2 regions of the Shewanella septentrionalis genome follow, and region 2 is predicted to be linked to the other one. Evidence: riboswitches for the same ligand, from Rfam matches in the RefSeq annotation. Region 2 holds a riboswitch; the other holds the start of a gene.
What was found. Region 2 has a riboswitch for thiamine pyrophosphate ahead of NE536_RS13680 (TonB-dependent receptor). Riboswitches for the same ligand answer to the same signal wherever they lie in the genome.

Region 1: another riboswitch for thiamine pyrophosphate. It lies ahead of thiC (phosphomethylpyrimidine synthase ThiC); the one in region 2 lies ahead of NE536_RS13680 (TonB-dependent receptor).

The regions. Positions count from the first base shown of each region.
Region 1 is NZ_JAMTCC010000014.1:103,354-114,412, reverse strand. It holds gene NE536_RS10195 (ThiF family adenylyltransferase) at 1-1,136, opposite strand, end outside; gene thiC (phosphomethylpyrimidine synthase ThiC) at 1,139-3,262, opposite strand; TPP riboswitch at 3,464-3,562, opposite strand; gene NE536_RS10185 (hypothetical protein) at 3,730-5,049, opposite strand; gene trhA (PAQR family membrane homeostasis protein TrhA) at 5,556-6,239, shown strand; gene NE536_RS10175 (pentapeptide repeat-containing protein) at 6,215-6,376, shown strand; gene NE536_RS10170 (tRNA-uridine aminocarboxypropyltransferase) at 6,432-6,995, opposite strand; gene NE536_RS10165 (NUDIX hydrolase) at 7,189-7,719, opposite strand; gene NE536_RS10160 (tRNA (adenine(22)-N(1))-methyltransferase) at 8,002-8,784, opposite strand; gene NE536_RS10155 (glycoside hydrolase family 97 protein) at 9,053-11,059, shown strand, end outside.
Region 2 is NZ_JAMTCC010000022.1:44,955-56,013, reverse strand. It holds gene NE536_RS13720 (M61 family metallopeptidase) at 1-1,313, opposite strand, end outside; gene hinT (purine nucleoside phosphoramidase) at 1,770-2,126, shown strand; gene NE536_RS13710 (PaaI family thioesterase) at 2,123-2,650, shown strand; gene NE536_RS13705 (PaaI family thioesterase) at 2,637-3,134, shown strand; gene NE536_RS13700 (YcfL family putative periplasmic lipoprotein) at 3,276-3,671, shown strand; gene deoD (purine-nucleoside phosphorylase) at 3,962-4,666, shown strand; gene tsgA (MFS transporter TsgA) at 4,717-5,892, shown strand; gene NE536_RS13685 (Crp/Fnr family transcriptional regulator) at 5,960-6,640, opposite strand; TPP riboswitch at 6,838-6,963, shown strand; gene NE536_RS13680 (TonB-dependent receptor) at 7,018-9,213, shown strand; gene NE536_RS13675 (hypothetical protein) at 9,320-9,580, shown strand; gene pnuC (nicotinamide riboside transporter PnuC) at 9,627-10,280, shown strand; gene NE536_RS13665 (aminoglycoside phosphotransferase family protein) at 10,280-11,059, shown strand, end outside.

The DNA of each region.
Region 1 (11,059 bases), on a different contig from region 2:
GGTGGCGTCGAGGCTATTCTTACCTGAGCGGTTGCCTGAGCTGTTGCGGATAAAACTGTTGCAACTAAATCACTTCTAACATCAAGATGTCGATTGAGGTGATGACGAATAAAATTGCCATCACACAGATTTATCTTGGCATAGCGGGACAAGTTATTAGGCCAACCCGTACGGGCCAACGGCCCTGGACCTTGCCCTAAACCAATCGCCGCGCTTAAGCCTTGACTCACATAGGCTTTGGCAACCACCACCGCATCTTGCAATACAAAACCCTGCGCTAACACAGCGGCAATGGCCGATGACAAAGTGCAGCCGCTCCCATGATTATGGCGGGTATTAACCCGTTGGCTGGCTAACCAGAAGCGCCCATTTTGATGCAGCTCAGAGCTCGCGCGCACTTGACGACAAACTAGATAATCCTCGGCAAGCTCAAGATCCCAGCCATTACTCTTGTAAGCGGTATCAAGAGCGTTAGCGTGAGTTTGAGCATGAGTATCAGCAAGAATGTCAGAGCTGCCAAAGCTTACATCGCCCCCTTTGGCGAGCACACTGCAATCAAGACTCTGAGATAAAGCCAGTGCAGCAGCAGCGAATTGCGCTTTCGTTGAAACATCACTGTGAGTTAATCGCCCAAGTTCAAGCACATTGGGCGTGATAAGTTCGATTAAACCTTTGAAAGGCCTAAAATCTAAGGCTGATTTAGCCGCACTTTTTATATCCTGACAGTTATCGACTGCTAATGCATCGCCACAACTGGCGACCATCACAGGATCGACAATCACAGGCACAGATGGATAGTGGATTTTAAAACTCGCGATCCAATCTGCCAGCAATGCCACTTGAGTTTGATCTGCCAGTAAGCCGATTTTAATTGCTTTGGGTGGTAAGTCGGAAAGTAAAGTCGTCAGCTGAGCCATTAACATCGCCGCTGATACGGGCTCGACTAAAGTGACCGTCACAGAACTTTGCGCCGTCACTGTGGTGACCACACTGCAACCGTGACAGCCCAAATCTTGAATTGTCGCTAAGTCCGCCTGAATACCGGCACCGCCGCCACTGTCTGAACCAGCTATGGTCCAAACAAACGCGGGACGCTCGGTATTCATGGGCGCATTATCCCCATGAATACCCAACATAATTAGGCTTCCTCAGCTTCGGCGACAAGCTTGTCTTTCACGTGATAGATCTCGGCGCCCGAGGCAGCAAATTGTGCCGATTTTAGCGCCATTGCCGCTTCCAACTCCTGCGGCGTCTTGATTGTGACTTGCATGGCTTGGGCTGCCGCTTCAACTTGCTCCGCCTTCGCTTGTGCCGCCTCTAAGCCAGCGGCATAGGCGCGCACATCTTGGGTGATTTTCATCGAACAAAATTTAGGGCCGCACATAGAGCAAAAATGCGCGACTTTAGCGGATTCCTGCGGTAAGGATTCATCGTGATAAGCACGTGCGGTTTCAGGATCGAGTCCTAAGTTATATTGATCTTCCCAGCGGAATTCAAACCGCGCCTTTGCCAGCGCATTATCACGAATTTGCGCACTTGGATGACCTTTCGCCACATCGGCGGCGTGGGCGGCAATCTTATAAGCAATCAAACCTTGCTTAACATCTTGTTTATTCGGTAATCCTAAGTGTTCTTTTGGCGTGACATAACACAACATAGCGCAGCCGTACCAAGCAATCATGGCCGCGCCTATGCCGGAGGTGAAATGATCATACCCAGGTGCGATATCGGTGATTTGCGGGCCAAGGGTGTAAAACGGTGCTTCATCGCAGTGAGCTAACTGCTTGTCCATGTTCTCTTTAATGAGCTGCATCGGGATATGTCCCGGCCCTTCGATAATGGTTTGTACATCGTATTCCCACGCGATTTTGACTAGCTCACCTAAGGTTTCAAGCTCTGCAAACTGGGCAGCATCATTGGCGTCGGCAATTGAGCCTGGACGCATACCATCACCTAAAGACAGGGATACATCGTAGGCGACGCAAAGCTCACAGATCTCACGAAAATGGCTATAGAGGAAGTTTTCCTTGTGGTGACTCAGGCACCATTTGGCCATGATTGAACCGCCGCGGGAAACGATCCCGGTAACGCGTTTAGCCGTCATCGGTACATAACGAAGTAACACACCAGCATGAATCGTAAAGTAATCAACACCTTGCTCCGCTTGTTCAATCAAGGTATCGCGGAACACTTCCCAGGTTAAATCTTCTGCCACGCCGTTCACTTTCTCCAGCGCTTGATAAATCGGCACTGTGCCAATGGGCACTGGCGAGTTGCGGATGATCCATTCGCGGGTCTCGTGGATATAACGACCCGTGGATAAATCCATTACCGTATCTGCACCCCAACGGGTTGACCAGACGAGCTTTTCCACTTCTTCCTCGATGGATGACGTCACCGCAGAATTACCAATATTGGCGTTCACTTTCACCAGAAAATTACGCCCTATGATCATAGGTTCGGCTTCGGGATGGTTAATATTCAGCGGAATAATCGCGCGGCCACGGGCGACTTCAGCGCGGACAAATTCGGCGGTAATCGGTTCGCCGACTAAGGCACCAAAAGCTTCGCCCTTGGCTTTACGATTGAGGATTTCATCCTGTACTTCGGCAAGTGCCATGTTCTCGCGGATCGCCACATATTCCATTTCGGGAGTGATAATCCCTTGACGGGCATAGTGTAATTGACTGACTCGCTTGCCCTGCAGCGCTCTGCGTGGGCGGACAATGGCACTCGAGCCTGCCTCAAAACGCAGATGGTCTAAACCATCATCGGCGAGTCTTTGTTGGGTAAAGTCTGAGGTCGCACAGGGTAATTGCTCTGTATCGTTGCGGGCTAGGATCCAGTTTTGTCTTAATTTACCAAGGCCTAGACGCACATTGATGTCGGCCTCAGGATCGGAATAAGGTCCGGCGCAATCGTACACTCGGATTGGCGGATTTTTCTCCATGATAGGCGCATCATCTGTTCCGCCCACCAGCGTGTCAGTCTGCAGAATGTGTCGCATGCCAACGCGAATATCGGCACTTGAACCTTCGAGATAAATCTTTTGTGAATTAGGATGTTGCAGTGGCGCTAACGTATCGATAAAGGCTTGGGCCTGCGCGCGGGTTTCGCGGCGACTCGGCGCCTTAGGCACGATTGATTGACTAGACTCAGCCGATTTATTAGGCATTGTCGATTTATTAGGGATTGTCGATTCTGGCGCTGTGATTTCTGTCGCATTGGCAGCTACAGCTGGGTTTTGGTTTGAACTGGACATAAGCAATCTCACGTTAAAAAATGGAGTTGCTTGTCTGGAGAATTGAGTTGTTGATAGCTGGACATGGCAATCAACTTTTGTGGCCAACACTGGCTTCAAAAATTGAGTTACCCTGCTCAATAACAATTAAATCTAAACATTAAGGCTTAAAACACTGCTGAGTAAACAGGTGTTCAAGCCGTCTATTTTTGCGATTTAATGTGTGTTATTACGCTTGTTTCCTTCGCAGGTTTTAACCTGATCAGGTTCAACGGATCCCGAATAAACGGTCTCAGCCAAGAGGCACTCCGACAAGATGAGTGCGCAGTATAGACAGAAGCGGCAGCAACAAACAAGGAAAAAAGCAATTAAAAACCTTAACTACCAATCCAAAATAAAGATTCATAATTTATTGTTTTTAATTGATTAAATTAAATTAAACTAAAAAATCTATAATTAGCATGAAAATAGATCATAAAAGAAAGTCACTATTTATGGGGTTTGAGCATCATTTTATTTAATCGAGATTGAATGGCATCATCAATAGCTTGATTGATTTTTTTGCCACTGCAGTTAATGGGAAAACCTAAATTTTCGGCGTTAGGATTAATTTGTGTCCCCAGACGGACGACGCGATAACAAGTATCCCCTATACGCACAATACGATTTGGGTCTAAGGGTAAATCTAGACTCGTTGTGCCACCGAAATCATCGGCGTTAGGGACAAATAACACTTCCATCTCAGGGCTCATTTCACTCATATTCGATTTCCGGGTGAATTTATCGGCCTGTTCAATGACGAGATCATCGAGCGCTTGCTCGCGCTGACGTTCAAAATATTGCTGGGTGAATAAACTCATGCTTGAGCTTGTCGCTATTGTGCTCTCACCTTCTGCTGCGGGCGAACTCTTAGTGCCAAGCTGCGGCTTTATTTCTGTGGTATCAAGCGTATTAGTTGGTTTTTTTGCCGTCACTTCCGCGGACTGTACTTCACTTTGGGCACTTGATTGAGATTGGCTTGATTGAGTGATGTCCGGTTTAACCGTATCTGGCTTCACTTTTCCCTGATCTACTTTTTCAGGCACGACCTTTTCAAATATTGGCATAGGCTTAACTTGAGTTGCAGGCGTGGGAACAATTGTAGGCGTAACAGAACTTGTCATCTCAGTCTTATCCTCGGCCTTGCTCTCTGTTTCTAGCGCAGCGCTTTCAGCCTTCTCTACTGCGGGAGCATAAATAAAGTAAGCTTTGAGCGCCGTCACTTTAGGGCCCCGGCTTTCAGTTTCTGTTAATCCAAAGGGATTTAACTGTGGGCGCCACAAAATACAGATAAGTAAAAATAAACACGCATGCACTAAGAGCACAAAAAATAACAGACTTAATCCTTTGAAATACGGCTGACGAGTACGTAACCCCAATCCTTGAGCACGGGTTTGTATTGTCCTAGGCAGTTCAGGTTTGGATTCAGATTCAGCAACCAATTTATCTTGATGTTGATCTTGATGTTCAGCATGGATTTCTTGCAGTACTAAATCTTGGGCTTGCTCTTGGTCTATAGCTTGAGTGTCATGCTCAGTGACTAAACGGCCTGCACCGCGATTGAACGCTGACGGCTCGGCAGCAGTGGTAAAAACTGGCGTTTGAGCAGCATCTAGATCAACGAAGTGATGATCAAATGCAATAAAAGTCTCGCCTTCTGGCGATGTGACCGAAAAAAGCAAAGCACTATCAGTATCATCTCCAATCGCTATTGCTGTAGGAGATACTGTCAATAAAGGCACGGCTTTGGGTTGACGTTGAAAAGGCAAAATCCATCCTTAGGTTTTGTGTAGTCTCAATTGATTTCGATGATGCTTAACGTGGAACAATTACACTCAAATCCAATATCAATCCAATATCGAGTTGCTGAATATTGAAAGAGAATTATCCAATGATTGCATTTACTTGCGAGTGCTCAACGCAGATTAGAGGAGGCAAACAGGGTAAAGTTCAACGCGAATGCAACACGTTACAAGCGCAGTGCTTACGCTAATGCTTAGTAAGACACTTGTCAGTCGAGACAAATAAGGCTGGGAATTGAGATCACAATCGCGCTAAATTGATGGGAAAATGCTTGCTAACTCTTACGTCTTAAAGCGGATAACATCATCAATGCGATACGCTGACGGGAATACAAGACGGCGTTAAAAATCTAAAGGGCGAAAACAATAGAAGCCAGCCACACACTTAAGCTTACAAGTGTACGCTTAAATATGGTGATTTATTTTCCTAACTGATAGACTTAGCCATTATCGTTTGCGAGTGTGTATCTACCATGTCGAGTCAAAGTGTTATCGAACAACAAAACCCAGCTAAAATCCCTGCTAAGTCTGGGCCGTATAGTATTAAAGAAGAGATCGCTAATAGCGTATCCCATGGCTTAGGCGTCATCGCAGGCATAGTGGCATTAGTACTGATGTTACTCAAAGGGCAAGATCATCTAACGACAATTCAACTAACAGGCGTTGCCATTTATGGTGCGAGCATCATAGTGCTTTTTCTATGCTCGACCTTATACCACAGCGTTAGCCATTCAGGCTGGAAACATAAACTTAAGATCGCCGATCACTGCGCAATTTACTGCTTGATTGCAGGAACTTACACACCTTTGATGCTGATAAGCCTACAGGGGACGCAATCGATAGTGATTTTAACAGCGATTTGGTCGCTTGCGATTGGTGGGATCTTATTTAAAACGCTATTTATTCACAAATTCAAAAAGTTAAGCTTAGTCTTGTATCTCGCCATGGGCTGGCTATGTGTCACTGTGATGGGCGATTTAACGGCGGCCATGTCGGAGTTAGGTTTTAATCTATTGATCTTAGGCGGATTATTTTACACTTTAGGTGTTGTGTTCTACGTCGGGAAACGCATTCCATTTAACCATGCCATTTGGCATTTGTTCGTGCTTGGCGGTGCCATGAGTCACTTTCTGTGTATTTATCTGACTGTTATTTAAATGGCTATGATTTACCTGATGGTGATTTAACTAGCTCTAATTTAAATGGCTATGATTTAACTGATGGCGATTTAACTGGCTCTAATTTAAATGACTATGACTTAACAGATGGTGATTTATCTGTGGGTCAAAACTAAAAGTCGTTAATTATCTATTTAAGCACTTCCTCGAACTCTCTCTCAAACATCGCAATCAAGTACGGCTATTCAATTCAGTAAATAGCGACGCTAATAGCGTCGCTTGTTCTGCTCTACCACACTGGCGCCAAAGCGCAATAATACATTCTGCAGTGCACAAGCCCCCTTCTTGCTGATTACGCCGCAATATAAAGGCGGATTCAGGCATAAGTGGCGGCAAACTGACTCGTGCAGCCGTTTTAAGATAGGGGCTCTGGCGGAGCATCTTACGCGCCTCCTGCCAGGTTGCATCTAAAATCACCACTTGGTTAGGCATTCGCTGTGCTGCTATGACTGTAGATTGCGCTGCCGCTAACAACATTTGTGCGTTCGAGAGCACTGGCTCAGCTAAAACCGTATCTAAGGCATTATGATCAATGGGCACAGCGGGCTCAGTATCGCTTGCTGGAAACAACAGTTTAGCCTGCTGCGATGCCAACATAGCCACTAAATCGTTATCAGGTGCAGTTCTCGACCAGACGATGCTTTTCACCTCTTCAGGGAATGCGGCTAACGCGAGTTGGCCAGTATTCGTTTTGCGGGTTAACTCGCGTTCGTGGGTCAATAAAATAATCTGCATTGCCTTCCTTGCTGCGGCAAAAGAATGAGAAATAAAATTAAACATCTAGCGATGTTAGGAACAGGCTCGAAGCAGTATCAGCTTAAAAGAGCACGTTGAAATAACGACGTTTAATCGCTAACCAAACCCTGCTCACTCAGTTATGTGTGAAATAAAATCATATATTAAACACATGATTTGAAAGTGATAAAACTTACAAACATTCCAACACTATCTGTTTTAGCAGAAAAGTTTCACGCTCTATTGATTGGCCTTTATGTGGATGATTGCGCTGAATATCTTCATTATGGGCGATAGCTTGATGAATATTGAGCCATTCAGGCCGCATGCCATTTTTTATCTCATGGGCTTCTAATCGAGTCTCACCTAAACCACGCTTGCCCAGTGCGGTGTCGATACGGCACACGTAACAGAATGACTCCATGTGCACTACGTTCGCCCCTTCACGATACCAAGGCCGAAACTCTTCGTAACGACCAAAGGGGGCTAACACTTGAATGTCTAGGGCGCCGGTTTCTTCCTGTAGCTCGCGGATCAGCCCGTCTTCAAGGCTCTCGCCGTCGTCAATTCCGCCGCCGGGTAAGCTGTAATCGCGATATTTTTGGGTATACAACAGCAAAATGTCTTCACCCGATAACACTATCGCGCGGGCAGCTCTGCGATAAAAAACGCGTGCCGTCTGTAGGTTAACCGCTGGATCTTGGGTGGTTCTCAATAAACGCATAGTCGTAGCCATTTGCCGAAAAGGAGTCGCAGCATAAACGAAAATGTGCCAAATGCAGATCAAAAACTGTAGCAGAGGTAAAAGTCACATTCAGTCCAGTCCGAGTGGTTAATAGATTTTAACGATTACAGATTGATTGTTAACGGTTTATGCCAAAATCATTTTACCCATAATATTACAACGAGATCGCGATGCGATCCTCTCCTTCGCTTGATTCTCATCGTAGCTGCTCTTCTTAGGTTCTCAGCGTAATTCCCAAGCAGCAAAAAGACTCAAGCTCACTTATGCCCCCCCATGTTCACTCAAGAGCAGGGCCAATTGCTGCTGATAGGCATCAATAATCGCTGGTGTTTGCTTATGCGTGGGCATGCGTTGGTAATGACCAATCACCTGCGACAAATAACGCTGCGCTCGTCGCAAACTTGCTTCATCTAGCATCTGCCACATTAACGAACCCGTAGCACTGATAGACCGACCATTTGGAGCCGCGATAGTACTGACATTGAGGATTTCGTAGAAACGTTGATTCTCTTCCAATAAATGTTCCGACTTAAGCCCTAGCCCTAAGGCAGTGAGTGATTGCCTGACATAGTAATTATGATGCACGGGACACAAAATAAATTCGAGGTGCCGCTGTGGGTGCTGGGCTAGAATTGCCCGCACTAAGTCCACCAGCAGTTCACCGCCCACGCCAGCGATGATAATCAACTGTTTATCCTTGTCACTGGTTTGCGCGAGCGGTAAAGCCGCAACATCAAGGCAATGTACTTGCCACTGAGTATCACGACTTAAATTTGGCTCTATGTCTAGGTTTAAGTGTGGATCTAAGTTTGGATCTAAGTGTGAATTTAGGCCTGATATGTCAGCGGGGAAGAAACGCAGCAAACGCAGTTCAAGCGCCTGCATCAGCGAAGGCACACAATCGACAAAGTGTACATGGCGGGCAGCGCTCCTTTCTAGCAACAGCATACCGAGCAAACCATGATCGCAGCAGCAATCCCAAATATGGTCGTAATGATCACTGATCATGCTGTTTATCTGTTGTAAACGTTGGCTAATTTTCACGGTTTGACCTTACTGCTGCGGCTCCAAATACTGTAAATCCCACTGTAAATCCCACGCTAAATTGCATTTTTAAGCAAAAATAAAAGCGCGCATTCTACCCGAGTCAAAAGCAAACCACATCTTTTGTTCGTGCCCTCGCAATGCTTCTCGTCACTTCTGTTACGTCACGCCTTAATGTGGTGAATACGTATGCAGGCCGTTGCGGTTAAAAAGCCATCGCCACTAGTATGCTGTGAGTCACATTCATTATAAAAACAAGGATCAAGGAATGTTCATCAAGACCAACCCTATTCAGTTTACTGGCCGTCACTTAACAAAGAGTCACGCTCGCCAGAGCTCATCATGCCAAAAGCGATCGCAAGCGCTATTGAGCCCTACACTTATCGCTTTTGCGGTCACTAGTCTCTTTAGTGCCAACGTATTTGCCAAAACCGTTACCGTCAGCTCACCCAACCAACAAATTCAAATCAGCTTGAGTGACGATACAGGCCGCCCCGAATATAAAATCGATTTTCACGGCAAGACAGTCATAGAACCGAGCCGCTTAGGCTTAGTTTTTCAATCCCTTGGTGAACTCGGTCAAGGATTGCAGATTAACAGTAGCGATAAAAAGAGTGCCGATGACAAGTGGCAACAACCTTGGGGCGAACAGGAATGGATCCGCGATCAGCACAATCAACTGACCGCAGTATTAAGCAACGGCAAGGTGCAACTCGAAGTCGAGTTTAAAGCCTTTGACGATGGTATTGGCTTTCGCTATCACTTAGCCGAACAAGCCGCCCTGCCCGCGAATTCGCCGCTCTTAATCACAGACGAGTTAACCGAGTTCAATGTCGGTCAAGCCGATAAAGCCACAGCATGGTGGATCCCTGCCCGTGGCTGGAATCGCTACGAATATTTGTATCGCACCACAGCGCTGAAAGAAGTCGATAGAGTCCACACGCCCTTCACCTTTAAACTCGCGAACGGTACGCACTTAAGTATTCACGAGGCCGCCTTGGTGGACTTTGCCGCCATGACCTTAGATCAGCAGCGCGATGGAAAGCTTAAGGCCGATCTCACGCCTTGGTCCGATGGCATTCGCGTCAAAACTCAAGTGGGCTTTTATACGCCGTGGCGCACCATTCAAATTGCCGACAACGCGACTGGGCTGCTCAATTCGCACCTTATCCTTAACCTCAATGAGCCCAATAAACTCGGCGATGTTGCTTGGGTAAAACCGGGGAAATACGTCGGTATTTGGTGGGGAATGCACTTAAATGAAAATACTTGGGGTTCGGGCCCAACCCACGGCGCCACCACCAGCGAAACCGAACGCTACATGGATTTCGCCGCTAAATATCAGTTTGATGGTGTATTGGTAGAAGGTTGGAATGAAGGTTGGGACGGTGACTGGTTCCATAATGGCGATCAATTTAGCTTTACTAAGGCCTATGCCGATTTCGATCTGCCCGCCATCACAGCCTACGGCGCGAAAAAAGGGGTGCGTTTAATCGGCCACCACGAAACCGCAGGCTCTGTTACCCATTATCGCGATCAAATGGCAAATGCCTTTGCCCTGTATGAGAAGCACGGTGTGACCCAAGTCAAGACGGGCTATGTCGCTGATGGTGGCCAAATCAAGCGTATCGATGACAAAGGCATTACCCGTCACGAGTGGCACGACGGCCAGTTTATGGTGGGCGAGTATCTGCACAGCGTCACTGAAGCGGCGAAACACCATATCAGCATCAATAGTCACGAGCCCATTAAAGACACGGGCCTACGCCGAACCTATCCGAACTGGATCGCCCGCGAAGGTGCCCGCGGCCAAGAGTACAATGCTTGGGGTAGCCCACCAAACAGCCCTGAACATACGGCCATGTTACCCTTTACCCGTATGCTCGCGGGTCCAATGGACTTTACTCCGGGGATTTTTGACTTAGCGCCTAAGGGGTTGGATGCGCAAAACCGTGTGCAAACCACCTTGACCAAACAGCTCGCCCTGTACGTTGTGCTCTATAGCCCAATCCAAATGGCAGCAGACTTACCGCGCAATTATGAAAAGCACTTAGATGCCTTCCAATTTATCCGCGATGTGCCCACGGATTGGTATCAGAGTGTCGCACTTGCCGGTGAAGTCGGTGACTATGTGGTCTTTGCCCGCCAAGCGAAGGATCAAGGTGATTGGTATTTAGGTGCACTCACGGATGAAACCGCGCGCAAGGTCACGGTCAAACTGGATTTCCTCGATCCCAAGAAACGTTATCAAGCGCAGATTTACCGCGATGGCGCA
Region 2 (11,059 bases):
CGGCCAAGGAGTCGCTCGACAATCGCTTGGTGACAGCCGTTAGTCGTGCCTTTGTCTTGCAGAGCATATTCCTGCCATAAAATCTGCATAACATGGTCGAGATTGTATTTTCCTTGGGTTTCACTGCGCAGGGTTAAATCTAAGTACAGCGCAAACAGCGCGCCTTTGGTGTAATAGCTGATGATGGCGTTTTGCGCGTTTTCATCCTGCTTATAGAACTTAGTCCAGGCATTAAAGCTGGAGTCCTTAACACTTTGTTTAAAGCGTCCTTGGCTGCGATAGACGCGGGTGAAGGTTTCACTCAGCATGTCTAAATAGCTGTGTTCATCTACCAGTCCGGCGCGATAGGTAAGGAAGTCATCATAATAGGAGGTGATGCCTTCATAGGCCCACAGTTGCGGCGTATAGGTTTCAGCCTCAAGTTTATAGGGTAAAAAGCACTCCGGCTTAATCCGCTTCACGTTCCAGCTGTGGAAATACTCGTGGCTGCACAGGGATAAATAAGTGCGATAGTCGTTATTAATTGGTGCATTGAGCGATAGCGGTAAGTCCTTGCGTGAACACATCAATGCGGTAGAAGCTCTGTGCTCTAATCCGCCAAAGCCATTGTCTAATACTGTGGTCATAAACAAATAACGTTTAAACGGCGCAGGCGTGCCGAAGAGATTGATTTGATACTCACAAATGGCTTTTAAGTCTTGGCAGAGCCTTGGCATGCAAGCGCGGTGGCGGCCATTGAGTACGATATCGTGTTGGACGCCGCAGGCATCGAAACTGGCTAAGGTAAATAAGCCCATTTCCACTGGATGATCGATAAGCTCGTCATAGCTTGTGGCACTAAATTGGCCGAAGGCAAAGTCGTCACCACTGATGCGGGTCATGCTGGTAGCGACGTGCCAATCACTTAATGTGGGCTCAGAGGGCGGTAACATAGTGACAGTGTGGGTTTGTTGTTCAAAACCGTGGGCGGATAAAAACACGCTACTGCCGTTAAAGAAGCCGTGGGTTGTGTCCAAATGCGCAGTGCGCACCGACAGATCCCAAGCATACACTTGATAAGTTAGAATAATTTCGCTGCTATTATTGTCAACCGACCAAGTTTGCTTATCTAGTTGGCTGAGCTTGAGCATTTGGCCATTAGCATCTTGTGCCTTGAGTTCAATAATATTTTTAGCAAAGTCGCGCACCATATAACTGCCGGGCAGCCAAGCGGGTAGGCTAAAGATTTGCACTGGCTTTGGTTGGGATAATGTCATAGTGACAGCGAATAAATGGGCTTTCGGATCGACGGGGATTATCTGGTAATGGATCATATTTATCCTGCAAAACCTGAGTATTTTAATGGTGGCCATGCTGCCAAAAATGACTGCAACTGGCAAATGAAAAGCAAAAATATCTACAGACACAAAGCGTTGAATTGTCAATATACCCAAGCAACCTGAAGATACGAGTTCAGAGCGCCTAGGGTGCTTCAATTCAAGGCGCATCAATGACAGAATGTCGGCCACCTTTTGAATTGATGCAACACGGGAGTGGAGTGCCCTAGACGCTCCGTCCCGGCGGGTTTTAACGCACTTTATGCTTTGTTGGTTATTTTTAACTTAGCCCACTAGGTCCGCAAATAACCGCAATCGCCATGGATGGCGTGAATGCCACTAATGCAGGAGCAATTAATGGCCTTGCCTAAAGTGCGTTAAACTCCAGCTGAATCATGCATCTTCAAGTTGTTTGGGTATATACTATGCCAACTAACCCAAGGAGGACGCCCCATGGCCGAAGAAACGATTTTCAGCAAAATTATTCGTCGCGAAATTCCCGCGGATATTCTGTATCAAGATGAACTTGTGACTGCCTTTAGAGACATTTCCCCTAAGGCACCAACCCATATTTTGATTGTGCCGAATCATTTGATCCCAACGGCGAACGACATGAAAGCCTCTGATGAGCCGGTGCTTGGCCGTATGATGACAGTTGCCGCTAAATTGGCGGCGGAAGCGGGTATCGCTAAAGATGGCTACCGACTGATCATGAACTGCAATCAACACGGTGGACAAGAAGTCTATCACATTCATTTCCACCTTGTGGGCGGGGAGCCTCTGGGGCCCATGTTGAGCCAAGGCAAATGAAGGTAAATTCGGATTTTTTCCCGCTGACCCAAATGGCGCAGCGGTTTGTGGATCAACTCGCTCAGTGTCGCCGTCTCGGTTTAACCGTACTGGAGGCGAGTGAGCACCATGTGTTGATTGAGTTGCCCTACAGCACTGAATTAATTGGTTATCCCGATACGGGCGTTATCCACGGCGGAGTCATTACCACTTTAATGGATACCGCCTGTGGCAGTGCAGTGGTCAGTGCAATTTTCCATAAATTCAAATTGTTAGAAATCTCACCTACGCTTGATTTGCGGGTGGATTATATGAAGCCCGCTCAGCCCCATAAGCCTGTGTTTGGGTTTGCGGAATGCTACAAGTTGTCTTCCAACATTGCCTTTACCCGCGCGATTGCTTATCAAGACAGCATAGATGATCCTATTGCCCATGCTGTTGGTTCCTTTATGCGGATCAGTCCAGAAATGGTGGGTGATGCCTTTAGACAAGCGCTGATGGGTGAAGCTGTGCCTGAAATAGGAGACACTGATGAGCGCAAATAATTCGGAACTTGGCGCAGCCAGTCCCACTCAACATGCCCAAGTAAAAGCGCCTATCGATGTGCAAGGTATTGTTAAGCGCGCCACTGAGCTTAACGATTTTGGTCATTTACTTGAGCACGTTCCCTATGCCAAATTTATTGGGATGAAGGTTGAGCGTTTTGGTGATGAACTGATTTTTAAATTGCCTGCTAAGGACGATAATATCGGTAATCCTGTGTTACCCGCCATTCATGGCGGCGTCATTGCAGGTTTTATGGAGATGTCAGCGATAGTGCAGTTAATGGTTTTTATGCAAACAGCCAAAGTGCCTAAAGTGGTCGATTTTTCCATCGACTATTTACGTGCAGGACTGCATAAAGATAGCTTTGCAGAATGTCGCATTACCCGCCAGGGGCGACGAGTGGCCAACGTGAATATCGATTGTTGGCAAACCAATCGTAAGCAGCTCATCGCTACGGCACGGGCGCACTTTCTGATTGATTAACTCGTTTTAGTGAGCAGATAGTTGAGTGATGATTAAGTCTGTCTTGTTAAGCATAAGTTCAGCACAGTTCACTTAGCTTGTCGTTTAATAGGGAATAATACGCGCTAGCCGCGCATTTAGTCGCGTGACTGGGAGAAATATATGAAACAAATTTATACCGGACTATTATTGGTCGCGGCGCTGACCTTAGGTGCTTGTGCCTCACATACCGCCGGGATTTCAGTGAGTTCACTGGGTGAAACTCGCGTCGATAATACCAGCTTTGCCCGAGATATTGCGGTACAGAGTGTGGATGCTCGCCGAGTCGGTGATTTAGTGCAGGGCTCTGCGCTGATTGTTAGCAAATCATCAACTGACATGCGTGTGCAGTATAAATTCACTTGGTACGACGCCAGCGGTTACACCATAGAAGATGAGGCAACCAGCTGGAAATCGGTCAAATTACACGGCAAGCAACAATTGCAAGTCTCCGCCGTGGCACCTAATGCTCAAGTGGTTAAATTTGATGTGTACGTGCGCGAAACCTTTTCGAACTAAGCCTGAGTTTACCTTTGTTTAGTTTATAAATTATTTTTTGATATAAAGTGATTGTTATAATGGCTTACTTCTCTCTGGGGTAAGCCATTTTTATCCGTATTGATTAATTTTTCAACAACCTTTTCTCATTTTTTATCTTTATTAATTCAGCCTTATCATGTTGAAATATGCGATTAATTACTCATTGTTGAGTAAAAAAACTTACTGCAGGGCTAGAACCGGACTTTAGTCCTAAATACATTTAGTGATTGAGCACTACTATCAGCATATTACCACATGAGGATAGAAAGATGACTGCTCATATTAATGCTCAACCTACTGATTTTGCTGAAACTGTTATTATGCCGGGTGATCCACTACGTGCTAAATATATCGCTGAAACCTATCTCACCGATGCCGTAGAAGTCACGAATGTTCGCAATATGCTTGGTTACACGGGCTTTTACCAAGGACAACGCATTTCCGTTATGGGGCATGGTATGGGTATTTCATCTATGGTGCTCTATGGCCATGAGCTGATTAATTATTTTGGCGTGAAACGCATTATTCGTATTGGCAGTTTAGGTGCAACACAAAAACATGTACAAATGCGAGATGTTATTTTAGCCCAAGCCGCAGGTACGGATTCACCTACTAACGCTAAGCGTAGTAGCGGCTACCAAATGGCAACTTCTGCGACCTTTTCTTTATTGCATAAAGCCTATACAACAGCGAATGAGAAAGGTATTAGTGTAAAAGTTGGCAATATCTTTAGTGGTGATCTTTATTACGATCCCGATGAAGATATGATCCCCGCACTTGAGCGTTTTGGGGTATTAGGTATTGATATGGAAGTGGCGGGGCTTTATGGATTGTCACACCAACAAGGTATCGAATCATTAGCCATTTTAACGGTATCGGATCATTGTTTAACCGGTGAAGAAACAACGGCCGAAGAACGCCAACTCTCTTTTAATAATATGATCGAGCTCGCGTTAGAAACCGCCCTCAATTAGGTTTAAAGCCATCCTTTGAACCCTTAGCATTTCACTTATGGAATGACATAATGAATAATAAAATTACTTTAACAGCCATCAGTTTTCTCGCCAATTTTATTATGGCGGGCTTTGCGACCCAATTTGGGATGTTGATTGAACCCATAGCTGAGAAATTTGCTGCTAATGTTAACGAAGTTGCATCAATCTTTTCATTGCTCAATGGTGGTGCACTCGCGGGGACGATTGCAGCATTTTTCTTTATTGAAAAAATGGGTATCAAAAGAATGACCTTGATAAGTTACAGTCTGGTTGCTCTTTCTGCTCTGGCTTTACATCTAACTAATTCCCTACAAGTTGTGATGGTGGCAATGACCTTGATTGGTTTTTGTGGCGGTATCGGTCTATGTATTGCTGGTACGATTGTGGTGTCTGTGTGGCAAGAGAAATTACAAAGCACAATGTTAGTAGTGCAGGATGCGACTTTTAATATTGCAGGTGTTATTTTTCCATTGATAACAACTTATGCATTAACAAGCTCACTATCATGGAGTTATAGCTATTTAGCTGTAGGTTTGGTCGCGTTAGGTACCGTCATTATTACATTATTCACTAATTTTTCTATATGTGAGCAGTCTTCTTCAACAGAAGATAAGCAACAATCTGAGTGGAATTTTGGAATTATTAGCGGGGGTATTGGATTATTTTTAGGGATGCTCGCATTATATACATTTTTAACTTGGGCACCTTTATTTGTAAAACAAAAATTTGATATTCCGTTAGAAGAGGCGGGTAATATTATTACCCAGTATTGGTCCGCTGCGCTAATTGGTGCCCTAATTTCGACTGTGATTGTGACTCGTATAAAAATTCACCATTTCTTAGTTGGTATTATTGCTTTAGCTATGGTGCTCACCTCTGCCATTGTCAGTACCAATAATCTTAATTGGATAGCTTATTTAACCTATGGTTACGGTTTTGTGTGTGCCGCGCTTTATAATGCATTTATTGCTTATGGCGTGTCTTTTGTAAAAAAAGCCAGCAGCAAAAATGTGTCATATATTCTTATTAGCGGAAGTGCAGGGGCGATGTTTAGCCCAGCCATCAGTTCTTTCTTTGAACGTATTATCGGATTACAAACAGTGATGTATGTGATTCCTTTGCTTTACGCAGCGATATTTATGTTATTGATCGTTTCAAGTCGGATGAAATCGGCTATGGAACAACACTCGCCATCGGTAAGTTAATTTACCTGTGCATCCATCCCACACTCGGTTGTTAAATTAAGTCGAGTGTGGGTTATGCTGAAAGCGATTATATGCCTGCTTCAACAAATTTCTTGAGTGCGTTGAGATCACAAATCCGAATGCCATCTTTTTTCCGCTCAATTAAGCCTCGTTCCTCAAGATTTTGTAGTGCCCGACGGTAGACTCGGTCGGTAGTACCAAATCGTTCAGCCTCTAAATAGCGTTTACTAAAGCCATCTACGGGCAAGTCATTTAAGTATTCATGGTAAATATCAAATGCCACGTTATAACTGATGGGATAGAGCAGTCGCCGAGTAAAAATATCCACTGTGTCTTGGTAGTCAATCGCAATTGCACTAGCGAAAAATAGCGCGAGTTGAGGGTGTTGACCGAGGTAATGTTGCAGTTTTTCAGCGCTAATCAACGTGATTTCTAAGGGTTCACTGGCAATAATGTCTAGTTGACAGTGGTACTGGGTGAAGAACTCCATTTCGCCAAACAGCTGTGAATCACAATCAATAGTACCTAATTGAAAACACCGACCATTTCTCGCGGTATGGCCGAGTGATACGCGACCTTGCTTCACCAATACAAGTGATGCCATCGCTTCCCCCTGCGTCATGAGGTGAGCGCCTTTTTTGAGCATTTTTATTTCGCTGATACAGCTAAGTACAACCGCTTCAATAAGTGGATAGTCTTGCTCCCATCGCTGGCTATAACGTCCTTTCGATAAAGGTTTTAGCTGCATCGACTATGATCCTCTTACTGTTTTCGAAATTGCGACCTTCTATAGCATTATCATGATAGGCGGTCAAATGGACGAAAGGATTTAGGCGGCTACTAAAGATATTTTCATCATACGAACTGAAGGGCCGTGGTTTTCGCGACATTTAATTGAATCGCAGAGATAAGAGTGCCCACTTTTTATTTCCGTCATGTATACTAGGCGCCGCCAAGGGGTGTTTGCAGCGAATGAATTTACGTTGATTACTGCAAACTGAGATGTCAGCTGACGAACCCTTAGAACCTGATCCGGCTAATACCGGCGTAGGAATGGGCCAATTAACAGCACACTTCTGAATCGCTTATTCGTTGCCGGATCTCAAACATTATATTTGAGGTCCTATGTCAAACCGTAAAACGTCAAACCGTCATTCCCCGTTTTTAACCCGAGCGCCGCTGGCATTAGCCATTGCTGCCGCGCTGAGCTCTGCTGCATTTGCACAAACCGACGCTATCGATAAACCCGACCCCAGCACTGAGATGGAAGTCATGGTAGTGACGGCGGATTTTCGCAGTTCAAGCTTAGAAAAAATGCCTTCAAGTATTACCGTTATCGACAGTCAAAAAATTCAAGATGAAAGCGCGCAGCATTTCGAGGATGTGCTTAATTCTATTGCTAACTTTAACTGGTCAGGTGGAAGTTCGCGGCCAAAATATTTTCAAATTCGCGGTGTAGGTGAACAAGAGCAATACCAAGGTGCGCCTAATTCTTCTGTGGGTTACATCATTGATGATATCGATTTATCCGGTATTGGCATGGTGTCGAGCATGTACGATCTACAGCAAGTCGAAGTGCTGCGTGGACCACAGGGCACACGTTATGGCGCCAATGCTTTAGCGGGACTGATTTATCTGAAAAGTAACGATCCCACCGATGTGTTTGAACATGGCGGCGAAGTCTCGTTAGGCGATGATGATTTACGCACGTTTAGCGGTTTCAGTTCTGGCCCATTAACGGATTCTGGCAAGCTGCTTTATCGCGTGTCACTGCAGCAACATCAACAAAATGGCTACCACGACAACCTCTATTTAGGCCGTGACGATACCAATGGCCGCGATGAGTTCAGCGGTCGCGCTAAGCTGCGCTGGTATGCGACTGACGATTTGCAGTTTGATTTAACTGTGCTGCACGCCGATTTTGATAATGGCTACGATGTGTGGAGTTTAACCAATTCACCGACCCAGACGACATCGGATCAACCGGGTGTCGATAGCCAGCGCACCACAGGCGCAGGCTTTAAAGCGACCTATTCTGGTGCCGAAACCTTTGAGTTGACCTCGTTAACCTCTTTTGCGAATACCGATCACCATTACAGTTACGATGGCGATTGGTCGAACCCAGAGTATTGGGCTTCTAAGCAATGCAGTGATGACGATGGCAATCTGGCGCCGTGCCAATATGATTATTTTTGGGATAAAACTGGCCAGCGTAAAACCGCGTCGCAAGAGTTTCGCTTAAGTTCTACTGAGCAGGGCCGAATTTTTGCGGACAGCACAGATTGGTTGCTTGGTGTGTACGCCATGAATCTGAAAGAAGATAACCAATTGTATTCTGAATACAATACTTGGCCGGATGAAGTCTTAGACTCTGAGTATGAAGCGACGAACTATGCCTTGTTTGGTCAGCTCGATACGGATCTGGGCTCAGATTATGCCTTATCTGTAGGTTTACGTTTAGAGCGCCGCAATAGCCATTACTCAGATACGAATAACGATAATTTCGACCCGAGCGAAACCATGTGGGGTGGGCATATTGCAGTGAGTAAAGTGCTGAATGACTCACACAACGCATATGTCCGTGTCGCGCGCGGTTACAAGGCGGGCGGTTTTAATATGACTTTGCCTGTCGAACTGAACGATAAAAAAGAGTTCAGTACTGAGACGCTTTATAACTATGAAATCGGCCTTAAATCCCATTGGCTAGCAGGGCTTATCGATACTAATCTGGCGCTGTTCTATATGGACAGACAAGATCAACAGGTGGCGGCATCCCAGCAAGACCCTGATAAACCACAGCGTTTTATTTTGTTCACCGAAAACGCTGGTAGTTCTAATAACTATGGTGCTGAGTTAGATGCGACCTGGTATGCCACGGATAATCTACAAATTTACTCAAGCTTAGGTTGGTTAGAAACCGCCTACGGCGATTATCAGTATCAGGACAAATATGGCACTGAGGTGGATTTAACTGGCCGCGATCTGGCCCATTCACCACACTTTACCTACAGCCTTGGTGGGACTTATCGTGCCAATTCGGGTTGGTTTGCTAACCTAAACTTAAGCGGTAAGAGCGAGTTTTACTATTCAGACAGCAATGAATCCCGTTCTGAACCCTACACTATCGTCAATGCCCGCGTGGGTTATGAGGCGAGTGCATGGTCGGCTTATTTATGGGGCCGTAATTTGTTCAATGAAGAATACGGTGTGCGCGGTTTCTACTTCGGTAACGAGCCTGATAATGGCTGGGCAGAAAAGCAATATATTCGTTACGGTGATCCGCGTCAGATTGGCGTCACCTTTAACGTTAAGTTTATGTAAAAGCTTATGTAATGGCTCAGGTCACTATGAGCCATTTGAGTTAACTTATGACTAAGCTGTAGTCCGGTGTAAGGGCTATAGCTTCTCTCAAATTTAAGGAATTAAGATGAAACTGACCGCAGAAATTAGCATGTATCCCTTCAATGAGAACTACCTCGATCCGATTAAGTGGTTCATTGGTCGCGTGGATAGCTATCCTAATATCGAGCGCGTGACCAATGCGATGGCAACCCAAGTGTGCGGTGATTATTTAGATGTGATGACTATGCTGGCGACCGAGATGCAAGCCGCCCATGAGAAGTGGGGCAAGGCAGTATTTGTGTGTAAGTTTATCGGTGGTGAGTTGAATTTAGCCCACAGCGAATAATGTTTTAGCGTCACATACGCGATAAATCGGCAGTGAGAACAACACAATGACAGATTTATGGTTAACCTTGGTCGAGAGTATGAATGCGGCCTTTGGTGAAGTCCATGTGATGACCGCATGGGAAGCCTTGGCGGTACTGCTAGCCATGGCATATCTACTGCTGGCGATGAAGGCGAGCGTCTGGTGCTGGGCGGCGGCCTTTGCCAGTACCGCCATTTACACTGTGTTGTTTTGGAAGGTGTCGTTACTGATGGAGTCAGTGCTGAATATCTATTATATGGCGATGGCGCTCTATGGATATTGGCTCTGGACCCAGGGCGGCGATAAACATCAAGGGGTCAAAGTGACCACTTGGCCGTTGAAAACCCACTTGAAGTTGATCGCGGTGACAGGCGTTATTTCGCTTTGTGTCGGGCACGGCATGGCGATGTATACCCAAGCCGCGTTCCCCTATTTAGATGCGGCCACGACCTGTTTTGCTGTGATGACGACCTATTTAGTGGCGAAGAAAGTACTTGAGAATTGGCTCTATTGGGTCGTTATCGACATAGTGTCTATTTACCTTTATCTCAGTAAAGGCTTGATGTTGACCTCGTTATTATTCGTACTCTATGTAGGGCTTGCAGTTGTAGGGTATTTCCTGTGGCGCACTGCGTTAGCCGATGCCCGTGAGGCCAATGCCTTGAAGTTACTCAGTTAATGCTCGATGTCAATGCTGCTAAGCCATACTCAGCGGGCGAATCATTCAATACACTCTTGCCCATACTCAAACGAGCTGGGCTTGAGCAAGTGCAGAGTATTTGCGAGCTTTCGGGCGGCTTGAGTAATCATAATTATAAGATCACTACGCCAACAGGGTGTTATGTGCTGCGGGGCAATGCCAATGCGGCGGACAGTTTTTGCACCCGCGAGCAGGAGCGTTTTTACTGGCAACAACTCGCCCAAGCTAAACTTGCCCCTGAACTGCTGTGGGTGAGTGAAGATGAGCGCTATTATCTCAGCGATTTTATTGAAAGTGACCTTATTGAGAGTGACTTTATCGAGGGTGACTTTATTAAGAGTGACCTTATTGAGAATGACTTTATCGAAAGTGCAGTAGCGAGCGCAGCAGAGTGTGCGGCAATTGAACACAATGTGATTGATAGCGAACGCTTTCAATGTAAACGCTTCATCCATTGGCCAGCATTAGAGCGCCAAACCAGTGCCGCTGATTTTATGTTGGGACAGTCGTCTTTGGGCATTTTACATCACGGCGATTCACAACAAGCTTGTTTAAGTCCTGAGCCTAGGTTGATGCCAATACAGCAAGATAAGCATCCCAACTCAACTGCGCGCTTACTGCTGGAATTATTGCTGCAATTGCGGGAACTGCCCACAGGTCCTTATGCCATTAGTATCACTGAACAATGGCAGGAATATCACCAGCAGATGCTTGCTTATCAGGCATCTCTTACCACAATGCACAATTGGAATGAGCGT